2 regions of the Diaphorobacter sp. LR2014-1 genome follow, and region 1 is predicted to be linked to the other one. Evidence: riboswitches for the same ligand, from Rfam matches in the RefSeq annotation. Region 1 holds a riboswitch; the other holds the start of a gene.
The links. A riboswitch is a leader RNA that binds a small molecule or an ion and turns the genes downstream of it on or off. The one in region 1 is predicted to bind thiamine pyrophosphate.
Positions count from the first base shown of each region.

Region 2: another riboswitch for thiamine pyrophosphate. It lies ahead of BV908_RS07525 (FAD-dependent oxidoreductase); the one in region 1 lies ahead of thiC (phosphomethylpyrimidine synthase ThiC).

Region 1 covers NZ_MTBE01000002.1:261,206-267,164, reverse strand. The annotation lists partial or broken gene BV908_RS03145 (methyl-accepting chemotaxis protein) at 1-602, opposite strand, end outside; gene lpxC (UDP-3-O-acyl-N-acetylglucosamine deacetylase) at 892-1,815, shown strand; gene BV908_RS22400 (hypothetical protein) at 1,834-2,010, shown strand; TPP riboswitch at 2,044-2,153, shown strand; gene thiC (phosphomethylpyrimidine synthase ThiC) at 2,255-4,099, shown strand; gene BV908_RS03130 (methyl-accepting chemotaxis protein) at 4,151-5,776, opposite strand.
Region 2 covers NZ_MTBE01000006.1:130,949-136,907, forward strand. The annotation lists gene BV908_RS07500 (GTP-binding protein) at 1-867, shown strand, start outside; gene fdxA (ferredoxin FdxA) at 970-1,293, shown strand; gene BV908_RS07510 (NAD(P)/FAD-dependent oxidoreductase) at 1,318-2,382, shown strand; gene BV908_RS07515 (SH3 domain-containing protein) at 2,720-3,118, shown strand; gene thiD (bifunctional hydroxymethylpyrimidine kinase/phosphomethylpyrimidine kinase) at 3,186-4,037, opposite strand; TPP riboswitch at 4,147-4,269, shown strand; gene BV908_RS07525 (FAD-dependent oxidoreductase) at 4,330-5,454, shown strand; gene thiS (sulfur carrier protein ThiS) at 5,451-5,648, shown strand; gene BV908_RS07535 (thiazole synthase) at 5,660-5,959, shown strand, end outside.

The DNA.
Region 1 (5,959 bases):
CCGATCTGGCGCACCACCGAGCGGAACACCGCAAAACCGACCATTCCCACGGCAAGGGTGACGAGCGCGACCACCAGCAGGTCGGTCAGCAGCGCCTGGCGCACTGCGGCATCGATATCGTCGGTGTACAAGCCGGAGCCCACCATCCAGTTCCATCCATCGATGCGCACGGCGTACTGCAGCTTGGGTGCGAGCGTCTGCTCGCCAGGGCGCATGAACCTGGCAGAGACATACGCCTTGCCATCCTTGCTGCGCTGCAGTGCGTCCGTGATCTGTTTGAGCAGGTCGTTGCCATCGCCGTCCTTGAGCTTGCCGGCCATGTCCTGGCCTTCCCACTTGGGCTTGATGGGGTGCATCACGCCGCGGCTGTCCATGGTCCAGATGTAGAAATACTCGGTCTTGCCTTCCGCACCGCCGTAGCGCGACAGGCGCAGGGATTCCTTGGCGGCCTTCTGCGCGTCCTCTACGCTCATCGCGCCCTTGTCGGCCGCTTCCTTGTAAGCGGCGACGATGCTGTGCGCCGTCTGCACGGCGGTGGTCAGGGTTTCCTTGCGGGCGTCGATGATGAGCTTGCGCTCCTGCAGCAACGACAGGGTCGACATCACGATCAGCGCGAGCAGCGCCGTTCCCAGCATGGCAAGAATCTTCATCTTGAGGCTGAGCTTGGTCATGGGGGGCTTTCTCCGAAATTCGCCAAAATGGCGAGTTTTGTAAACATTTATTAACATAATTACCGCATTTGTTCCAATTTTGTTCGGCGACGCGCTCGTTGTCCGTATGTCAGCGCTTCTGCAGATCGACGCGCAGCGCAGGCGGCAGAACGTTTCGCTGCTATCAACGTCATAGAAAAGGGGTACTGCCGGCCCGTGTCTGGCGGCCTAGAATCGGCGGATGCTTCAGCAACGCACCATCAAGACCCTGACCCGCGCCGTGGGCGTAGGCCTGCACAGCGGCCAGCGGGTCGAGTTGACGTTGCGCCCGGCACAGCCGGACACGGGGATCGTGTTCCGCCGCGTGGATCTGCCGGAGCCGGTGGACATTCCCATTACCGCCACGGCCGTCGTGGATACGCGCATGGCCTCGACCATTGGCGCCGGCGGTGCGAAGGTGCATACCGTGGAGCACCTCATGTCGGCCTGCGCAGGGCTGGGGCTGGACAACCTCTACATCGACATCACGGCGGAGGAGGTGCCGATCCTCGACGGATCGTCCGCTTCCTTCGTGTTCCTGCTGCAAAGCGCGGGGGTGGAGTTGCAGAACGCGCCCAAGCGCTTCATACGGGTCAAGCGCCCCGTGGAAGTGCGTGAAGGCACGGGCCAGCAGCTCAAGTGGGCGCGGCTGGAGCCCTACCATGGCTTCAAGCTGCGCTTCGACATCGACTTCGCCCACCCCGCCGTGGACTCCACCGGGCAGAGCGCGGAGTTCGATCTGGGCGAAGGCAACTACGCGCGCGACATTGCGCGCGCCCGCACCTTCGGCTTCACGAAGGACGTGGAGATGCTGCGCTCCAGCGGCCTGGCGCTGGGTGGCGGGCTGGACAACGCCATCGTCATGGACGACTACAAGGTGCTCAACGCCGATGGTCTGCGCTACGACGCCGAGTTCGCCCGCCACAAGATCCTCGATGCCATGGGTGACCTGTACCTCGTCGGCAAGCCGCTGCTGGCGGCCTATAGCGCCTTCCGCTCGGGCCACGCCATGAACAACCTGCTGTTGCGCGAACTGCTGGCCCACGAGGATGCGTGGGAGATCGTGACCTTCGAGAATGAGCGCCAGGCGCCCGCAGGTTTCACACAGCCGGTGCGTGCCTGGTAATGGACGGGGGACGCGTGCATGTTGATCTTCCGATGGGCTGTCCTTCTGCTGCTGCTGGCTGCCGGCGTGTCGTTTGCCTTTTTTGCCGCTACGGGACAGCAGCGCTACAAGCGTTTTGGACTGGTCATCGTCAAATGGACCGTGATCGCGGCGTCCATGTTCTTCCTGGTGCTGATCCTCGAGCGTCTGCTGTAAGGCACCTTGCTGGCGGTCAAGTCGCCTATACTCGGCCCCGCTCCGGGGTGCACGTAACGGCGTGCTGAGATGGCGGACCTGACCGCCGGAACCGCGAACTTGATCTGGTTCATGCCAGCGTAAGAAGAGCTGCAGTCGGATAGGGGGAAACGGGTACACCCGCAAGAAGGGTCGTGCTCCGTCCGTCCATCCGATCGATAGCGGAGCAATTCCATCCATCCCGCCGATGAAGGAGCTGCCCGCCATGAATGCCCCCGACAAGTTCGCCAGCCTGCTTGCGCTCACGCGCGAACCCTTTCCCGCTTCCACCAAGTCCTACCTCGCCGGCAGCCAGCCCGGGCTGCGCGTGCCGGTGCGCGACATTCAGCTCACCAACGGCGAAGTGGTGAGCGTGTACGACACGTCCGGCCCCTATACCGATCCTGCGGTGCAGATCGACGTGCGCAAGGGTTTGGAGAGCGTGCGGGGCGAATGGATTGCCGCGCGCGGCGACACCGAGGGCTATGAGGGTCGCGTGCGCAAGGCGCTGGACGACGGCCAGAAGGCCGAGGATGGCGACCGCCTGGCCCAGCTGCGCGCCGAGGCTGCGGCGCTGCAGCGCCAGCCGCTGCGCGCCAGGAGCGGCGCCAACGTCACGCAGATGCACTACGCGAAGAAGGGCATCGTCACTCCCGAGATGGAATACGTGGCCTTGCGCGAGAACGGTCGCCGTGAGTGGATGCAGCAATACATGCAGGACACCGCGCGCGAGCAGCGCCTGGCCGGCAACCCGCTGGGTGCGAGCATTCCGAAAATCATCACGCCCGAGTTCGTGCGCGACGAGGTCGCCCGTGGCCGCGCCATCATTCCCGCCAACATCAACCACCCCGAAGTGGAGCCCATGGCCATCGGGCGCAACTTCAAGGTGAAGATCAACGCCAACATCGGCAACTCCGCCGTCACGTCGAGCATCGAGGAAGAGGTGGAGAAGCTCGTCTGGGCCATCCGCTGGGGCGCCGACAACGTGATGGACCTGTCCACCGGCAAGAACATCCACACCACGCGCGACTGGATCGTGCGCAACTCGCCCGTGCCCATCGGCACGGTGCCTATCTACCAGGCGCTGGAAAAGGTCGGTGGCATTGCCGAGGACCTGACCTGGGAGATCTTCCGCGACACGCTGATCGAGCAGGCCGAGCAGGGCGTGGACTATTTCACCATCCACGCGGGCGTGCGCCTGGCCTACATCCAGCTCACCGCCGCGCGCCGCACGGGCATCGTGTCCCGTGGCGGCTCCATCATGGCCAAGTGGTGCATGGCGCACCACAAGGAGAGCTTCCTCTACACGCACTTTGAGGACATTTGCGACATCATGAAGGCGTACGACGTGTCGTTCAGCCTGGGTGATGGCCTGCGCCCCGGCTGCGCCTCGGACGCCAACGACGAAGCCCAGTTTGCCGAGCTGCACACGCTGGGCGAGCTGACGCAGATTGCCTGGAAGCACGACGTGCAGACCATGATCGAAGGCCCCGGCCACGTGCCCATGCACATGATCCAGGCCAACATGACGGAGCAGCTCAAGACCTGCCACGAGGCGCCGTTCTACACCCTGGGCCCGCTGACCATCGACATCGCCCCCGGCTACGACCACATCGCCAGCGCCATCGGTGCCGCCATGATCGGCTGGATGGGCACGGCCATGCTGTGCTACGTGACGCCCAAGGAGCACCTGGGCCTGCCCGACCGTGACGACGTGAAGCAGGGCATCATTGCCTACAAGATCGCGGCCCACGCGGCAGACGTCGCCAAGGGGCATCCGGGTGCCCGTGCGCGCGACGATGCGCTCAGCCAGGCGCGGTTCGACTTCCGCTGGCAGGACCAGTTCAACCTGGGCCTGGACCCCGATACGGCCAAGGAATACCACGACGAGACCCTGCCCAAGGACAGCGCCAAGGTGGCGCACTTCTGCTCCATGTGCGGGCCGAAGTTCTGCTCGATGAAGATCACGCAGGAAGTGCGCGAATTCGCCCAACAGGGCCTGCAGTCCAAGGCCGAGGAGTTCAACCGCACGGGCGGCGAGCTCTACGTGCCCATCCACCGCGCCGACTGACCCACGCAAAGCCGCCGGCCTGTCATGCCCGGCCGGCTCCAAGTGACCGTATCAGGCCGCGGCCAGCAGCCGGGTGGGCATGGGCGACGGCAGTGCGTGCGCCAGTTCACCCGGCAGGCGGAAGCGGCTGACCTGCGCCGCCAGCTCATGGGCCTGGCCGCGCAAGCTCTCGGTGGCGGCCGCGGACTCTTCCACCAGGGCCGCGTTCTGCTGGGTCATCTGGTCCAGCCGCGACAGGGCCGAGTGGATGGAGAGGATGTCCTGCTGCTGCGCATGGTGGCTGGAGCGTATGTCGGCCATCGTGCGCGCGGCGTCCTGGATGGCCGCCACCACCTGCGCCATGGTTCGCCCCGCATCAGCGGCCAGGGTGGCGCCGGCATCCACCTGCTGCACGGATGCCTGGATCAATGCCTTGATCTCGCGCGCGGCTTCGGCCGAGCGGTTCGCCAGGCTGCGCACCTCGCTGGCCACCACCGCGAAACCGCGGCCTTGTTCGCCGGCACGTGCGGCTTCCACCGCGGCGTTCAACGCCAGGATGTTGGTCTGGAACGCGATCGAGTCGATCATGCCCGTGATGTCGCCGATCTGGTGCGCGCTGTGGGCCACTTGCTGCATGGTCTGCTCCATGCGCGTCACCACGTTGCTGCCTTCGTGCGCGGTGGCTGCCGCCTGTGCGGCGCGTGCCTCGGCATGCTCGGCGGTCTCGGCCGATTGTTGAACGGCGCGTGTCACATGCTCCAGCGCGGCGGCCGTTTCCTGCAGGCTGGCTGCGGCCTCCTCGGTGCGGGTGGACAGGTGGGCGTTGCCGTTGGCCATCTCGGACGAAGCCGTGTGCAGGCTGTGCACAGAGGTGCTCACCTGTCCCGCCAGGCTGCGCAGCGCGGACTGCATGACCGACAGGGACGTCAGCATGTGCCCGGTTTCATCCCGGTCGTGGCCCACGATGTCCTGGCGTAGGTCCAGCCCCGCAACACGCTGCGCGGTGTCGCTGGCCAGTGCAATGGGCCGCGTGATGCTGCGCACCAGCCACAGCGCGAGCAGGGTGCCCAGCACCAGGGACAGGCTGCCGAACGCCAGCAGCGACCAGCGCGCCCGCAGGCTCCAGCCGCCCACGGCCAGGGCGGCCGTGTCGATGGACTGGCGCTGCGACTGCGTGAGCGCATCCAGCGACCCCAGCAATGCCTGGGACGCGGGCAGGAAGCGCTCGCCATACACCTGCTGAATGCGTGACGTGAGGCCGAAGTCGCGTGCCTGCACCAGTGCGGCCTGGGCCTCGTGGAAGTCGGCGGCCCGCGCCTTCACGCGGGACAGCAGTTCCTCGTCGGCTGTGCCGGCCAGCCGCTGTGCCAGGGTGGCTACCAGCCTGTCGTACTGCTGCTGCGTAGCGGCAATGTCGGCGCCGATGGCTTGCCCCACCTCGGGTTCTGAACTCAAGGCCACGGCCTTGTAGCGCTCGGCATTGATGGCCTGCAGCCGATAGGCGTCGGCCACCAGCCGTTCGTTGGCCACGCTGTGCTGAACCATGTCGTCCGTCGATTGGCCGATGTGCCGCAGCGACCACACGCCGATGGCCGAGCCGACCAGACTCAGCGCCAGCACCGTCATGAACAGGCCCAGCAGCCGGCGACCCAGCGGGCCGATGGAAAGAGAGCGGGTAGGGGAAGAAGAGAAGGACATGCGCGTGTTCGGGGTGACCAAAGCCTTAGGGCCGAACCGCACTATGGACAAAGATTGTGACAATATGTTTTCTAGGCATGCCTTGCCGCGTTCCCTAAGCCCCATCTCACCAGAGACAACGGGACCGTGATTACCCTGCCTTGGGATTGAGCGCTTGCAACACACAGTTGCATTCCGGTCCGC
Region 2 (5,959 bases), on a different contig from region 1:
GACCCACAGCTCGCCTACCGTCACATCCGTGCCGCGCTGGAGCAGTTCGCCCGGCACGCGGGCATCGCGGTGGCGGGCGTGGTGCCGGTGTCGGCGCTCAAGGGCTGGAACGTGGTAGAGGCCAAGCCCGGCTGGTGTGACTACGCGGGCCCGAGCCTGCTGCAGATCCTGGAGCGGCTGCCCAACACCCCGCCCGACGCCGGCCTGCCCCTGGCCTTCCCGGTGCAGTGGGTGGAGAAATTTTCTTCCTCGTCCGACACTTCGCAGGGGCGCCGCGTGTTCTGGGGCCGGGTGGGCACGGGCCGCGTGCAGCCGGGTGCGCAGGTCGCCATCTTCCCCAGCGGCCAGCTGGCGCAGGTGGCGCAGGTGCTGGACCATGCGCGCCGCGCCACCGGCGTGGCCGCGGGCCAGAGCGCGGGCATCACCCTCGACCGCGAGGTGGACGTCTCGCGCGGCGACTGGATCGTGGCTGCGCCCGCCCCCGCTGCCGCGGCCGAGGACGACTTCGACACCCCCGCCACTGTGCCCGCATGGCCCGGCCAGCGCGAGATCACCGCCACCGTCGCGTGGATGGACGACGAGCCGCTGGTGGCTGGCCGCGTGTACTGGGCGCTGCACGGCCACCGCTGGGTCAAGGTCAAGGTGCGCCGCGTGGTCCACCGCCTGGACATCAACACCCTGGCCGAGGAAGACGCCACCCAGCTGGAGCCCAATGCCATCGGCCATGTGGAGCTGCTGCTGCAGGAACCCCTGCCCGCGGCGCCGTTCGCGCGCAGCCGCGTGCTCGGTTCGCTCATCCTGGTCGACACCGCCAGCCACAAGACGGCGGGCGCCGTGCTGGTGAACGCACCGGCCCCAAAAGCTTGATCAACGTTAAGGTTTCCGCGCCTCAGGCATGGTTGGCTGGCCTGCTGAGGCGGCGGTCGGCCTAAAATCGCGGGCTAACCCCATACCAGAACACAACTACTCATGACTCACGTCGTCACCGAAAACTGCATCAAGTGCAAATACACCGATTGCGTGGATGTGTGCCCCGTGGACTGCTTCCGCGAAGGTCCCAACTTCCTCGTGATCGACCCCGACGAGTGCATCGACTGCGCCGTGTGCATCCCCGAATGCCCGGCCAACGCCATCTTTGCCGAGGAAGACCTGCCCAGCGACCAGCTGGCCTTCATCAAGATCAACGCCGAGCTGACGCCCAAGTTCAAGAGCATCACCAAGCGCAAGGCACCGCTGCCCGACGCTGACGACTGGAACGGCAAGCCCGGCAAGCTGGACCTGCTGGAGCGCTGACTCCCGCGCTCCCGCCACGCCCACATGCACCCATCCCCCAGCAGCCCGACGCCCCAGGCTGCGGACGCCGTGGTGATCGGCGCCGGGCCGGTGGGGCTCTTCCAGGTCTTCCAGCTCGGGCTGCAGGGCATCGCGGCGCACCTGGTTGATGCGCTGCCCCATGTGGGCGGCCAGTGCGCCGAGCTGTATCCCGACAAACCCATCTACGACATTCCCGGCATCCCTGTGTGCACGGGCCAGGGGCTCGTGGAACTGCTGCAGCGGCAGATCGCCCCTTTCTCCCCCACGCTGCACTTGGGCCAGCAGGTCCACGCGCTGGCCGCGCAGGCCGACGGACGTATTCTGCTCACCACCACCGCCGGCACCGCGCTGCTGGCGCGCAGCGTCTTCATCGCCGCGGGCGTGGGCGCCTTCGTGCCGCGCGCCATCAAGGCCGAGGGGGTAGAGGCGCTGGCCCCCGGCCAGTTGCTCTACCACCCTGACGCCGCCACGGCCACCCGTGCCGCGACCGGCAAGCGCGTGGTGGTACATGGCGGCGACGAGGCGGCCGTGCAGGCGGCGCTGGACTGCGTGGACGCTGCCGCGCAGGTGCTGCTGCTGCACCGGCGCGATGCCTTCCAGGCCGCGCCCGCGCTGCTGGCGCAACTGCAGGCACTGCGCGAGGCGGGCCGCATCCAGGTCGTGATCGGCCAGATCACGGGCGTGGAGACCGCGCCCGACGGCACCCTGCAGGCGCTGGCCCTGCTGGACCCGCAAGGCGAGCCACAGCGCCAGCCGCTGGACCTGCTGCTGGCCTACCTGGGCATCTCTCCGCGCCTAGGGCCCATCGCCGACTGGGGCCTGGCGATGGACCGCAAGCAGCTGGCCGTGGACACGGCCACTTTCGCCACCAGCGTCCCCGGCATCTACGCCGTCGGCGACATCAACACCTACCCCGGCAAGCGCAAGCTGATCCTGTGCGGCTTCCACGAAGCCACCCTCGCCGCCTTCGCCGAGGCCGAACGGCAGGCGGGCCACAAGCTGCCCCTGGAATACACCACCAGCAGCGAACGGCTGCAGGCCCGGCTGGGCGTCGCCCCGGCCCGTTGACCTGCGGCGACGGCGCGGCGCGCCCTGCGGCAATGCGCCGGGCGCTATTGAAGCAGGAGCTTGCAGCGCGCGTTCTGCCTTGTTTCCAAATAGAAAGCTGTCTAAGAATGGCTTGTAGATTGCGCTGGCAGCTCTATTTTTCATAGCAATTGACGTTTCGGCCATCGGTTCGCGCCTGAAACGGCCGGAACTTCGCACGCGGGCGGCCCTCCACCTGGGGGTTGTCATCCCTCAGTTCCAACTCCAAGGAGATCACCCCGTGCCCTTCGCACTGCCCCTGCCGCATCGCATCCTATCCAAAGCCCTGGCCGCCGCCGCGCTGGCCCTGCCCCTGCTCATGCCCGCCGGCGTGCAGGCGCGCGAGTTCGTCAGCATCAAGGGCAATGCGGTCAACGTGCGCGAGAAACCCAGCACCCGCTCGGCGACGCTGTGGGAGCTGGGCCGGGGCTATCCGCTGCAGGTGCAGCAGCGCAAGGGCCGTTGGCTCCAAGTGCGGGATTTCGAGGAGCCGCTCGGCTGGGTGTACGCGCCGCTGACCAGCAAGACGCCGCACCGCGTGGTGACGGCACGCGTCGCCAACCTGCGCGCCGGCCCCGGCCAGCAGCACAAGACCGTGGGCAAGCTGCAGCAGCATGAGGTGGTGCGCAGCCTGGGCCAGTCGGGTAGCTGGGCCCGGGTGCAGCGCGAAGACGGGCAAAAGGGCTGGGTGGCCCGGCGCCTGACCTGGGGCTGGTGATATTTCGGGTGCCGCGGCGGTGTGGGCCTGTGGCGCGCGCGGTGCCCGGCGCTCCCTCAGCCGCCCGTTACTCGATCACACGCTGCGCCACCGGCGCATAGCCATGGTTGAGCGGCCCGTGGCCGTGGCCGGTGCGCACATCGGCCCCGGCAGCGATCGCGCCCAGAATGTACTGGCGAGCCAACCGCACCGCCTGCGCCAGCGGCTGGCCCAATGCGAGGTGCGCAGCGATCGCCGACGACAAGGTGCAGCCCGTGCCGTGGCCGTTGTGCGTGACGATGCGCGCAGCTTCCAGGCGGTGGCGCTCGTCGCCAGGCAGGGCCAGCACATCCACCACCCGGTCGCCCGGCAGATGCCCGCCCTTGAGCAGCACCGCGCGCGCGCCCAGCGCCAGCAGATCGGTGGCGGCCGCGTCCAGCGCGCTTTCGTCGGCAATGGCGCGGCCCAGCAGCCAGCCGGCCTCGTCCAGGTTGGGGGTGACCACGGCGGCCAGCGGGAACAGCGCGCGCACCAGCGTGCCCACGGTCTCCTCGGCAATCAGCCGGTCGCCGCTGGTGGCGACCATCACCGGGTCCAGCACCACGTTGGGCAAGCCATGGCGAAGAATCGCGTCGGCCACCACCTGCACCACCTCGGGCGAATGCAGCATGCCGATCTTCACCGCGTCCACGCCGATGTCCTCGACCACGGCGTCGATCTGTGCGCGCAGCATCTCGGGCGGAATGCCGTGGATGCCCGTCACGCCGCGCGTGTTCTGCGCGGTGATGGCGGTGATCGCGGTCATGCCGTAGCAGCCCAGGGCGCTGAAGGTCTTCAGGTCGGCCTGTATGCCCGCGCCGCCGCCGCTGTCCGAGCCCGCGATGGTCAACACGCGCGCATAGCGCCGGCCACCGCCGGGCGTCTGTGTCTCTTGGTTCATGGCAAAAATTATCGGCCAAGCCGCAGCGCATTCAACGCAGCCGCGGCAACGCCAGAGCCTGCGCCACGTCAACAACAGGGGCACCACCCCTGTGCTGTAATGCCGGCCACGGACGAAACAGGGGTGTCCCCGCCGCACTAACAACGTGTTGACGAAAGCGGCAGGCGACTGAGAAATACCCTAAGCACCCGATCCAGGTCATGCTGGCGTGGGGAGTTTCAACAGCATCGGCGCGCCGCGCGCTCCCGTTTTGTCCTTTGGTTGTTTGGCCTGGCCTTTCATCACGGACACGATGCACACTTTCCCCACCCTTCGCTCCTCCTCCCGCGTCACCATCCTGGGCGCGGGCCTCATGGGCCGCCTGCTGGCCGTCGAACTCGCCCGCCAGGGCCACGCCGTTGAGGTGCACGAGGCAGGCACCCGTGCCGCCGAAGGCGCCGCAGCCTACGTGGCCGCCGCCATGGTGGCCCCCCTGGCCGAATCCATCGTGGCCGAGCCCGGCGTGGTGCGCATGGGCGTGCACTCGCTGGCGCGCTGGCCCGAGCTGCTGGCACCGCTGGCCGCACCGGTGTACTTCCAACATGACGGCACGCTGATCCTGTGGCACCGCCAGGACGCGCCCGAAGCCGCGCGCATGCGCCTGAAGTTCGAGCAGACCCAAGGCCTGGTGCCCGGGCTGCCGCGCATGCAGGCGCTGGACAGTGCTGGCGTGGCTGCACTGGAGCCCACGGCCGCACAGCGCTTCCACCAGGGCCTGTACCTGCCCGGCGAGGGCCAATTGGACAACCGCCAGGCCCTGGCCGCGCTGGCCGCCACCATGGACCAGTTGGGCGTGGTCACGCATTGGGGCAGCGCGCGCCAGCCGGCCGACTTCACTCCCGGCCAGGCCGGCCAGCCCGACTGGGTGCTGGACTGCCGGGGCCTGGGCGCGCGTGCGCAATGGCCGCAACTGCGCGGGCTGCGCGGCGAGGTGGTACGCCTGCACGCGCCCGATGTGACGCTGCAGCGCCCCACGCGCATCGTGCATCCCCGCTACCCAATCTACATCGCACCGAAGGAGAACCACCTGTTCGTCATCGGCGCCACCGAGATCGAATCCGACGACATGTCGCCCGCCAGCGTACGCTCCACGCTGGAGCTGCTGAGCGCCGCCTACGCCGTGCACCCGGGCTTTGCCGAGGCGCGTATCCTGGAGATCTCCACCCACTGCCGCCCCACCCTGCCCGACAACCTGCCCGCCGTGCGCGTAGTGCAGGATCGCGTGCTGGAGGTCAACGGTCTGTACCGCCACGGCTTCATGATCGCGCCGGCCATGCTCGATGTGGTCATGCAGGTGCTGAACACGGGACAATCCGAGCTCGCCCCTGAATTCGACCTCTCGCTGCAGCTCGACCTCGAAGCTGCGCTGCACACATGAACGTATTCATCAACCAAAACGCCGTGCAAGTGCCCGATGGCGCCACCGTCGCCGACGCCGTGGCCCACCTGGCACCCCAGCCCCCGTTTGCCGTGGCCGTGAACCTGCAGTTCGTGCCCAGTGCCCGCTATGCCGCGCACGCGCTGCAGTCCGGCGACCAGATCGAAATCATTGCGCCGGTCACCGGCGGTTGAAACCATTGCTCATGAACAGTCCTACATCCTCCCCCGACACGCTGGTGCTCTACGGCCAGGCGTTCCAGAGCCGCCTGCTGCTGGGCACCGCGCGGTATCCGTCCCCCGCCGTGCTGGAGGCCGCCGTGCAGCGCGCGCGGCCCGCGATGCTCACCGCATCGCTGCGCCGCCAGGGCAGCAACCCGGCCGAATCCGGCAGCAGCTTCTGGGAGTTGCTCAAGCGCCTGCAGGTGCCCGTGCTGCCCAACACCGCCGGCTGCCATAGCCTGCAGGAAGCCATCACCACCGCCCATATGGCGCGTGAAGTCTTC